3 regions of the Nocardiopsis sp. iso_40 genome follow, and region 2 is predicted to be linked to each of the others. Evidence: riboswitches for the same ligand, from Rfam matches in the RefSeq annotation. Region 2 holds a riboswitch; each other region holds the start of a gene.

Region 1 (3,265 bases), 440 kb from region 2:
GGGGCGGGTTCACCGTGCGGACCACGCTCGACGCCGCCACGCAGGACGCCGCGCAGGCCGCCATCGACAAGCGGGTCCCGCACGAGGACTCCACCAAGTTCGCCGCCCAGGCCTTCGTCGAACCCGGCTCCGGCCGGGTGCGCGGTCTGGCCCAGAACCTCCGCCACGGGTTCGACGACGAACAGGTCGGCACGACCTCGATCAACCTGGCGGTCGACCAGGCCGACGGCGGTTCCACCGGATACCAGGCCGGGTCGACCTTCAAGCCCTTCACGCTGGCCGCCGCGCTGGACGAGGGCCTGGGGTACGGCACCAGCTTCTCCGCGCCCAAGAGCATGTCGATCAGCGGTATGACCAACTGCGAGGGCGGCACGATGTCCTCGTGGAGCGTGCGCAACGCCGGTGAGAGCGACGGGGGCAGCCACAACATGATCAGCGGGACCAAGGGGTCGGTGAACACCTACTTCGCCCAGCTGCAGAAGCGGGTGGGCCTGTGCGACACCGCGGAGATGGCGAAGAAGCTCGGTGTGCACCGCGCCGACGGCGGCGAACTCGGGGTGTGGAGCTCGTTCACCCTCGGTGACCAGGAGGTCTCCCCGCTGACCATGGCCGCCGCCTACGCGACCTTCGCGGCCCGCGGCGAGTACTGCGAGCCCCGCCCGGTGCGCTCGGTGACCGACGAAGAGACGGGTGAGGAGACCAAGGCCAGCTCCGAGTGCGAGCAGGTGATCAAGAAGCGGACCGCCGACGGGGTCAACCACCTGCTCCAGCAGACCTTCAACGGCGGTACCGCCAACGGTCTGGGCCTGGGCCGTCCGGTCGCGGGCAAGACCGGCACCACGGACAGCGCCGCCTACGCCTGGTTCGCCGGGTACACCCCGAACCTCGCCTCGACGGTGGCCGTCGGCGACGTGCGCGGCGGTGAGAAGCACCCGCTCCAGGGCGTGAGCATCGGCGGCCGCTACTACGGCATCGTCTACGGCGGCACCCTGCCCGGTCCGATCTGGCAGGAGAGCATGCGCGGCGCCACCGCCTCGCTGCCCGCGGAGGGCTTCGCCGGTTCGCCGGGCGCCTTCGGTGACCCGAAGGCCGAACCGCCCAAGGAGAAGGAGGACGACTCCGACGCCTAGGGCGGAATCCGAGGCCTGGAACGGGGTTCGACACCCGGACCGGATCCCTTGCGGGGAACGGGAACGGGGCCGTCACTGGGCTGAACCTCCAAACGGTCACAGGGAGGGCTGTGGGGCGGAAACATCCCACAGCCCTCCTTGTTGCCCCATAATGGAGCCAATCCGACAGGGGAGCGCGTGAGCGCTGAGAGTGCGGCACCGAGCCGCAGACCCTTACACACCTGATCTGGGTCATGCCAGCGAAGGAAGTCATAGGAACCCGTCACCGTGCGCGTACCCGGGTACGCCGGTGTGGCGCTCTTGGCCACATGGGCCCTCGTCACCCCCGACGAAGGGACATCACCAGAATGAGTACCGAATCCGACCCCGGAACCGGCACCGGGCGGACGGGCTTCGTCCGTCAGATCCGCGAGAGGTTCCGGAGCTGGCGCACCGTCGACATCGTCGTGGCCGCCGTGATCGGCGTCGCCGTCGGCGTCGTCTTCTGGCTGTGGAACATCGTCTGGTCGGTCACCACGCCGCTGTTCGTCGCCTTCCCGCCCGGGCAGGCCGTCGTCTACGGCATGTGGCTGATCTCCGGCGTGCTCGGCGGCCTGATCATCCGCAAGCCGGGCGCGGCCCTGCTCACCTCGGTCGCGGCCGCCTCGGTCTCGGCGGTGCTGGGCACCCAGTGGGGGATCATGGTCATCCTCGACGGCACCCTCCAGGGGCTGCTGCCCGAACTGGTCTTCCTGGCCTTCGCCTACCGGCGGTGGAACATGGGCGTGGCCGTGCTCGCGGCCGCGGTCGCGGGCGTCTCCCCGGCCATCCGCGACAACATCGCCTACAACGTCACCTGGCCGCTCCACTACCAGGTGACCTACGGGGTGATCGTGGTGATCAGCGCGGCGGTCATCGCGGGTGTGGGGGCGCGTCTGCTCACCACGGCGCTGGCCCGCTCCGGTGCCCTGGCGCCCTTCCCGTCGGCCAAGGGCTGACCCGTGGCCGGACCCAACGCCCGCGGCGCGCGCGTGGAACTCTCCGGGTGGGGCTGGAAGCACTCGGGCCGTGCCGCCCACGCGCTGCGGGGCGTGGACCTGACCGTCGAACCCGGGGAACGCGTACTGCTGCTGGGCGCCTCCGGGGCGGGTAAGTCCACCCTGCTGCACTCCCTGGCCGGGCTCACCGGCCAGGACGGCGCCATCAGCGGAGACCAGGAGGGCTCGCTGCTCGTGAACGGCCGCCCGGCCGACCGGGGCAGGGGAGGTGTCGGGTTGGTCAGCCAGGACCCCGAGACCCAGTTGGTGATGGCCCGAGCCGGTGACGACGTCGCCTTCGGTCTGGAGAACCTGGGTGTGGACCCGGAGCTGATCTGGCCCCGGGTGGAGCGGTCCATGGCCGAGGTCGGTTTCCCCTACGGGCTCCGGCACTCCACCGGGGCCCTGTCCGGCGGTGAGAAGCAGCGCCTGGTCATCGCGGGGGCGCTGGCGATGCGTCCGCGCCTGCTGCTGTTGGACGAGCCCACCGCCAACCTCGACCCCGCCGGGGCCGGACTGGTACGCGCGCTGCTGGCCCGTCTGCTCACCGAGACCGAGGCCACCCTCGTGCTGGTCGAACACCGGGTCGCCGACGTCGTGGACCTGGTGGAGCGGGTCGTGGTGGTCGAGCCGGGCGGCGGAGTGATCGCCGACGGGGCGCCGGGGAGGGTGTTCGCGGAGCACGGCCGCTCCCTGGCCCGACAGGGCGTGTGGATCCCCGGGAACGAACCGGTGCCCGAGGTGCCGCCCGCGCCCGGCGGCCCGGCCCTGGTCGAGGCCGTCGGTGTCACCGCCCGCACCCCCCTCCAGGTGGGCGTGCGGGCCGCACCCCGGCGGACGGTGCTCGACGGGGTGGACCTCTCCCTGGCGGCCGGAACGGCGACCGCCCTGACCGGCCCCAACGGCGCGGGCAAGTCCACGCTGCTCACGATGCTGGCCGGCCTGTCCAAACCGCACCGGGGCCGGGTGCTGCCGCGCGGACCGCTGGCCGAGGCCGACCGGCGTCCGCTCGTGCGCTGGCCAGCACGGCGACTGGCCCGGCACGTGGGCACGGTCTTCCAGCACGCCGAGGACCAGTTCGTCACCGGCACCGTCCGCGACGAGCTGCGCTTCGCCCCG
Region 2 (3,265 bases):
TGGAGCCGTGGATCATCGGCCTGGTCCTGATGCTGCTCGCCGGAGCCGTCATCCTCGGCGGGATCAAGAGCATCGGGCGGGTCACCTCCGCACTGGTGCCGGTCATGATCGTCGGCTACGTCGGCATCTGCCTCCTCGTGCTCATCGTCAACTGGGCCGCGATCCTGCCCGCGCTGCAGCTGGTCGTCGTCAGCGCCTTCACCGGGACCTCCGCCACCGGCGGCTTCGTCGGGGCCGGTGTCATGCTCGCCATCCAGATGGGCTTCGCCCGCGGCATCTTCTCCAACGAGTCCGGTCTGGGCACCGGCGGCATCGCGGCCGCCGCGGCCAAGACCACCCAGCCGGTCCGCCAGGCCATGGTCTCCATGACCCAGACCTTCATCGACACCATCATCGTGGTCAGCATGACCTGCCTGGTCATCATCACCACCGGTGTGTGGCAGGTGGAGAACCCCGAGGACGGTTCCCTGCTCACCTCGCAGGCGCTGACCGAGGGCCTGGGGACCATCAGCCCGGCGTTCGGCTCCGCCGGCGCCTACGTCGTGGCGATCGCGGTGGCGGTGTTCGCCTTCAGCACCCTGCTCGGCTGGGCCTACTACGGAGAGCGCTGCGTGGAGTTCCTGGGCGGCCGCGGGCTCGTCCTGCCCTACCGCCTGGTGTTCATCGTGATCATCTTCGTCGGGTCGGTGGCCAGCCTCGACTCGGTCTGGCTGTTCAGCGACATCGCCAACGGCCTGATGGCGCTGCCCAACCTGGTCGGCCTGCTGCTCCTGTCGCCGGTCATCGTCGCGGAGACCAAGAAGTTCTTCGACCACCCCGACTGGCGCGACCCGGACGCCGTCATGGACGACGTGCGCGGCTAGGGGCGTTCGCGCGCCCCGCAGAAGCGCACCCGTCCCCGCGCACCCGGCGGGCTGACAGGAGGGGGACCGGCCGCAGCGGCCGGTCCCCCTTCGTGTCTCCCCGGCCGGGGGCGGCTGCGACTCCTGGTACCAGGGACGGTTCGGGGGCGGTCGCCCTGCCACCACCGGAGGTGGTTGTGCCTGCCGCTACCAGGGGTGGCTGTGCCTGCTACCACCGGAGGTGGCTGTGCCTGCTACCACCGGAGGTGGCTGTGCCTGCTACCACCAGAGGTGGCTGTGCCTGCTACCACCAGAGGTGGAAATGGTGCACGGGGCCCTGGCCGCCGCCGGCGTCGATCTCCCCGGCACGGATCAGGGCCCGGGTCAGGTAATCCTTGGCGTCGGCCACGGCGGTCACCGTGTCCGGGCGCTGCGGGAGGAGGGCGGCGATCGAGGACGACAGGGTGCAGCCGGTGCCGTGGGTGTTGCGGGTGTCCACCCTCCCGGCCCGGAACTCCACCGGCTCCGTCACCCCGTCGACCAGCAGGTCCACGCTCTCCTCGCCCGAAAGGTGCCCGCCCTTGATCAGGACGCGGCGCGGGCCCAGCTCCAGCAGGCGCTCGGCCTGGTCGCGCATCTGCTTGAGGTCGGTGGCCTCGGCCTCGCCGAGCAGGTCGGCGGCCTCGGGCAGGTTCGGGGTGATCAGGTCCGCACGCGGCAGCAGTTCGCTGCGCAGCGCCTCGATCGCGGAGCTCTCCAACAGCCGGTCACCGCTCTTGGCCACCATCACCGGATCCACCACCACGTTCGGCAGCTCGTACCGGTCCACGGCCGCCGCGACCGCCTCGGTGACCTCGGAGGTCGACAGCATCCCCACCTTGACCGCGTGCACGGTCGCGTCGGAGAACAGGGTGTCCATCTGGTCGGTGACGAACGACGCGGGGACACCGTGCACCCCGGTGACCCCGCGTGTGGACTGGGCGGTCAACGCCGTCAACACGGTCATTCCGTAGACCCCGTGGGCGGAGAACGACTTCAGGTCGGCCTGGACGCCGGCGCCCCCGCTGGGGTCGCTTCCTGCGATGGACACGACGTTGTACGCGCTCATGGGCGTTCCTTCGCTAGTGCTAACTAGGGCAGGTTCGACGGGTGTGCTCTCAGCCGGCAGGTCTGTCTCCGGCACCCCGCGCCGCCGGGGCCCCGCGGCCCCGGCATCCGTATGTGTTCGTGGTGGTTCCGACCCTAACCGAGGTCCCGGGAGGCGTTGGCGCGCCTGGGCCCTTGGGCCGGCGGTTCCGGTCAGTGGACGGTGACGTCCGGTCGGTGCTGGGCGGCCTCCAACCGCTCCCGCTTGCGGCGTTCCCAGACGATGGCCCCGACGATGACGGCGAAGCCGATCACCATGAGGGTGACCGTCACCGGGACGTCGGTGGCGGGGAGGATCTCCCGCTCCTCGTTCTGCCAGGGCCACAGGGCCCGCAGGGAACCCGCCATCAGGCCGGTCAGGACCACCAGGGTCATGTGGTGGAAGTTCTCCAGGAGGTACTGGAGGACCTTCACGAAGACCGCCAGGCCCGTCACCATGCCCAGGGCGAAGGTGCCCAGGTAGACGAAGTCGAGGTTCCCCACCGCGTCCTTGGTCGGCCCGTACAGGCCGACGGTCAGCAGGATGAAGGAGCCGGACAGGCCCGGCAGGACCAGTGCGCAGATCGCGACCGAGGCGACGAGGAAGACCACCACCGGGTGCGTGGGCAGGTTGGCGCCCGGGAGGCCGGTCAGGAAGAAGGTGAGGGCTGCGAAGGCCAGGGCGATCAGGTAGTGGCCCGCCCGCCAGCTACGGCCGGCACCGGTGTAGGGGATCCACAGGCAGGCCAGCACGAGCCCGAAGAAGATGGCGTAGGCGTACTGGGTGTACTCCTCGACCAACGGGGCGATGAGCAGCAGCGCCAGCACCAGGGCCACCGCCATCCCGATCAGCGCGGGAACCAGGACGGACCATTCCACCTGGCGGAACTGAGCCATGGCTCGGTCCTTGCCGCGGCCGCGCGGGACGTCGGTGAGGTAGCGCTTGATCCCGCTGACCATGTGGCCGGCGCCGCCGATCAGCTGGTCGTAGAGGCCGACGATCAGGGCGACCGTGCCGCCGCTGATACCGGGCAGCGCCTCTGAGGTGCCCACGGCCCCGCCGCGCACCGCGTTGAAGATGTAGGAGCCTACTGACTTGGCCATGTTGTCGGGCGCGTGCCCGGGGACTCCCGGGAGGGGCGCCGTCCTCCGTCCTGATGGGGCCGCCGGTCCCGTTCTCCACGGTAGACCGGCGGGGGTAGGGGTGCTGGTCCGCGCGGACCCGTGTGGTGACCGCTTCTGGGCCCGATGCACGGATCCGCGCCGAGTTCTGACGGCCCGGGCCGCGTGATGGGGGA
Region 3 (3,265 bases), 2.5 Mb from region 2:
GTGTTGTCGGCGCGAGCGGCCAGCCGTGCCTTCAGCGCGCTGGCTGCCGCGCGGGGGTCCTCCGCCTCGGTGACGGCGCGCACCACGACCACCCGGGTGGCACCGGCGCCGAGCACCTGGTCGATGTTGCCGAGGTCGATACCGCCGATCGCGAACCACGGCCGGTCGGTGCCCAGTGCCGCGGCGCGCTCCACCAGTTCCAGACCGGCGGCCGCACGCCCCGGTTTGGTGGGCGTCGCCCAGGTCGGGCCCACGCAGAAGTAGTCGCTCCCGGGCTCCTCCGCGGAGAGCTCGGCGGCCTCGGCGTCGTTGTTGGAGCGGCCGATGATCGGATCGGCGCCGATGATGTCGCGGGCCATGGGCACCGGCAGGTCGCGCTGGCCCAGGTGCAGGACGTCGGCGCGCACCGCCCGGGCGATGTCGGCCCGGTCGTTGACGGCGAGCAGCGCCCCGTGGCGCTCGCACGCCTCCCGCAGGACCTCGAGCGCCGCCATCTCCTGGCGCGCCTCCAGGTCCTTGTCCCGGAGCTGGATGATGTCCACGCCCCCTGCCAGGGCGGCGTCCGCGAACTCCGCGAGATCGCCGCGCCCGGTCCGGGCGTCGGTGCACAGGTACAGAAGGGATGCGTCCAGGCGCTTGCGCAGGCTGGTTCCGTGGCTGGTCCTCACACCGACCACACTAGGCCCTGACGCCCCGGCGGCCCAAGGGGCGCGGCCGGGACGGCGTGCCCGGCGGGCCGCGCCCGGGACTAGAAGGCCATCCCCTGGGCCCGGCGGCGGACCTCGGTGCCCCGGTTCTCCCGCATGGCCTGGATCGGGGTGCCCGGAAGGCTCTCGTCCGGGGTGAACAGCCAGCGCAGGGCCTCCTCGGTGGAGAAACCCGCGTCGGTGAGCAGCACGATGGTGCCCGGCAGCCCCTTGACGAGGTCCTCGCCGTCCAGGAAGGCGGCGGGGATGGAGAGCTCGCCACCGCGGACCACGCCCATCAGGCGGTTCTCGCGGATGAGCGTCTTGATCCGATTGGGGCTCACACCCAGCGGCACGGCCGCCTCACGCAGGGTCAGCCAGTCGCCGACGAGTTCGTCGATTTCACGGTCGCTTTGTGTCACCCCACCAATCTGCCACACCCGACCGGCCCCCGGGGACCATCCGTCCGGGCGGGGCGCACCCCCGCCCGGAGATCCCCGCCACTGCCGGAGCCGGACGCCCTGCCCTAGGATGGGGTCGAACAGACACGTCCCGCGGGAGCCGGGTGGACCCGGCTGAGAGGGAGGCTCACCGCCTCCGACCGCACGAACCTGATCCGGATCATGCCGGCGAAGGGAGTGGAACACGGCGCCGTGCGTACCTTCGACGCTCCCCCTCACGAGAAGATTCGTCCTACCAATACCGCGGTCGTGGTCGGCGGCGGGGTCATCGGCCGGGTCACCGCCTGGCGGGCCGCCCAGCGCGGCCTGTCCGTCACCCTCGTCGAACCCGACCCCGTCACCGAACCCTCCTCCGCCCGCGCCGCCTCGACCGTCGCCGCGGGGATGCTCACCCCCGCCACCGAGGCGGTCTTCGGCGAGGAGGAGCTGATGGAGTTCGGCGTGCGCTCGGCGGGCCTGTACGCCGACTTCGTCACCGAGCTCCAGGCCGTGAGCGGTGTGGACGTCGGCCACCGGCGCACGGGGACGCTCCTGGTCGCCTTCGACCGCGACGACCTCGCCGTCCTCACCCGCCTGCACGAGCTGCACGGGCGCCTGGGCGTGCCGACCGAACGGCTGACCAGCCGCGAGTGCCGCCGCCTCGAACCCGCGCTCGCCCCGGGTGTGCGCGGCGGGGTGCTGGCCCCCGAGGACCACTCCGTGGACCCCCGCAGACTGCTCCTGGCCCTGGCCCTGGCCGGTGAGCGGGAAGGCGTGCGCGAGGTCCGCGGACACGCCGAGGAGATCACCTCCCCCGGCCCCGGCGGCGCCCGTCTGGGCGTGCGCCTGACCGACGGCTCCGTCCTGCCGGCCGACCAGGCCGTCCTGGCGGCGGGGTGCTGGGGCGACCGCGTCCGGGTACCCGAACCCGTGGTGCCCCCGCTGCGCCCCGTCAAGGGACAGCTGCTGCGCGCCCGGGTCCCCGCCGGCGAACCCCCTCTGGTCAACCGCACCGTGCGCGGCCTGGTCAGGGGCTTCCCGGTCTACCTCGTACCCAGGGAGGGGGGCGAGGTCGTCGTGGGCGCGACCCAGGAGGAACTGGGCCACGACACCGCCCTCACCGCCGGCGGACTCTGGCAGGTCCTGCGGGACGCGCGCGAACTCGTCCCCGGGGTGAGCGAACTGGAGGTCACCGAGACCTGTGTCGGGCTGCGCCCCGGCTCCCCCGACAACGAACCCCTCCTCGGACCCACGCGGGTCCCCGGCCTGCACCTGGCCGCCGGACACTTCCGGCACGGGGTGCTGCTGGCCCCCGCGACCGGCGACGCCGTGGCCGAGGCCCTCACCCGGGGCGCACTGCCCGCGTACGCGCGCCGGTTCGCCGCCGACCGGTTCACCGCCGGACAGGGGCCGCCCGGACCCGGCGGTGCCGACGACACGCTCCGGGAGCGCGCGGAAGGGACCGCGCGGGAACAGCAGGGAGAAGAGCAGTGGAACTGATCATCAACGGCCGGAGCCGCGAGAGCGCGGCCGAGACGGTGGCGGCGGTCGTACGCGACCTCACGTCGTCCGGGAACGGCGAGATCCCCGGCGGGATCGCGGTGGCGGTCAACGACGAGGTGGTGCGGCGCTCCGCGTGGGCCGGCACCGCGCTGTCCGCGGGAGACCGCGTGGACGTACTCACCGCAGTACAGGGAGGCTGAACCATGTCCGAGACGACCGCGCCCCGAACGGTCCCCTCCGGGGCCGCCCCGTCCGGGCGGACCCCGGACCGCGCCCCCGGCGACCCCCTCGTCATCGCGGGCACCCCCTTCGGGTCCCGCCTGATCACCGGCACCGGCGGAGCCCCCTCACTGGAGGTCCTGGAGGAGGCCCTCCTGGCCTCGGGAACCGAGTTGACCACCGTGGCCATGCGCCGGATCGCCCCCGGCACCCAGGGGTCGGTGTGGGACGTGCTGAAGCGCAACGGGATCCGGCCCCTGCCCAACACCGCCGGGTGCTTCACCGCCGCCGACGCCGTGCGCACCGCCCGGCTCGGCCGCGAGGCCCTGGACACCGACTGGGTGAAGCTGGAGGTGATCGCCGACGAACACACCCTGCTCCCCGACCCCGTGGAGCTGCTGGACGCCGCCGAGGCGC

Evidence for each region. A riboswitch is a leader RNA that binds a small molecule or an ion and turns the genes downstream of it on or off. The one in region 2 is predicted to bind thiamine pyrophosphate.
Region 1: it holds a riboswitch for thiamine pyrophosphate, as region 2 does, so the genes downstream of both, AC0VYD_RS21175 (ECF transporter S component) here and thiD (bifunctional hydroxymethylpyrimidine kinase/phosphomethylpyrimidine kinase) in region 2, are expected to answer to the same signal.
Region 3: it holds a riboswitch for thiamine pyrophosphate, as region 2 does, so the genes downstream of both, thiO (glycine oxidase ThiO) here and thiD (bifunctional hydroxymethylpyrimidine kinase/phosphomethylpyrimidine kinase) in region 2, are expected to answer to the same signal.

Annotation. Positions count from the first base shown of each region.
Region 1 is NZ_CM149666.1:4,884,009-4,887,273, reverse strand. Features, by position in the region: gene AC0VYD_RS21180 (transglycosylase domain-containing protein) at 1-1,130, shown strand, start outside; TPP riboswitch at 1,288-1,395, shown strand; gene AC0VYD_RS21175 (ECF transporter S component) at 1,478-2,107, shown strand; gene AC0VYD_RS21170 (ABC transporter ATP-binding protein) at 2,111-3,265, shown strand, end outside.
Region 2 is NZ_CM149666.1:4,440,500-4,443,764, reverse strand. Features, by position in the region: gene AC0VYD_RS19310 (alanine/glycine:cation symporter family protein) at 1-863, shown strand, start outside; gene thiD (bifunctional hydroxymethylpyrimidine kinase/phosphomethylpyrimidine kinase) at 1,147-1,950, opposite strand; TPP riboswitch at 1,939-2,039, opposite strand; gene AC0VYD_RS19300 (DUF368 domain-containing protein) at 2,142-3,071, opposite strand.
Region 3 is NZ_CM149666.1:1,977,839-1,981,103, reverse strand. Features, by position in the region: gene thiE (thiamine phosphate synthase) at 1-668, opposite strand, end outside; gene AC0VYD_RS08800 (Rv2175c family DNA-binding protein) at 749-1,108, opposite strand; TPP riboswitch at 1,231-1,341, shown strand; gene thiO (glycine oxidase ThiO) at 1,310-2,626, shown strand; gene thiS (sulfur carrier protein ThiS) at 2,617-2,829, shown strand; gene AC0VYD_RS08785 (thiazole synthase) at 2,833-3,265, shown strand, end outside.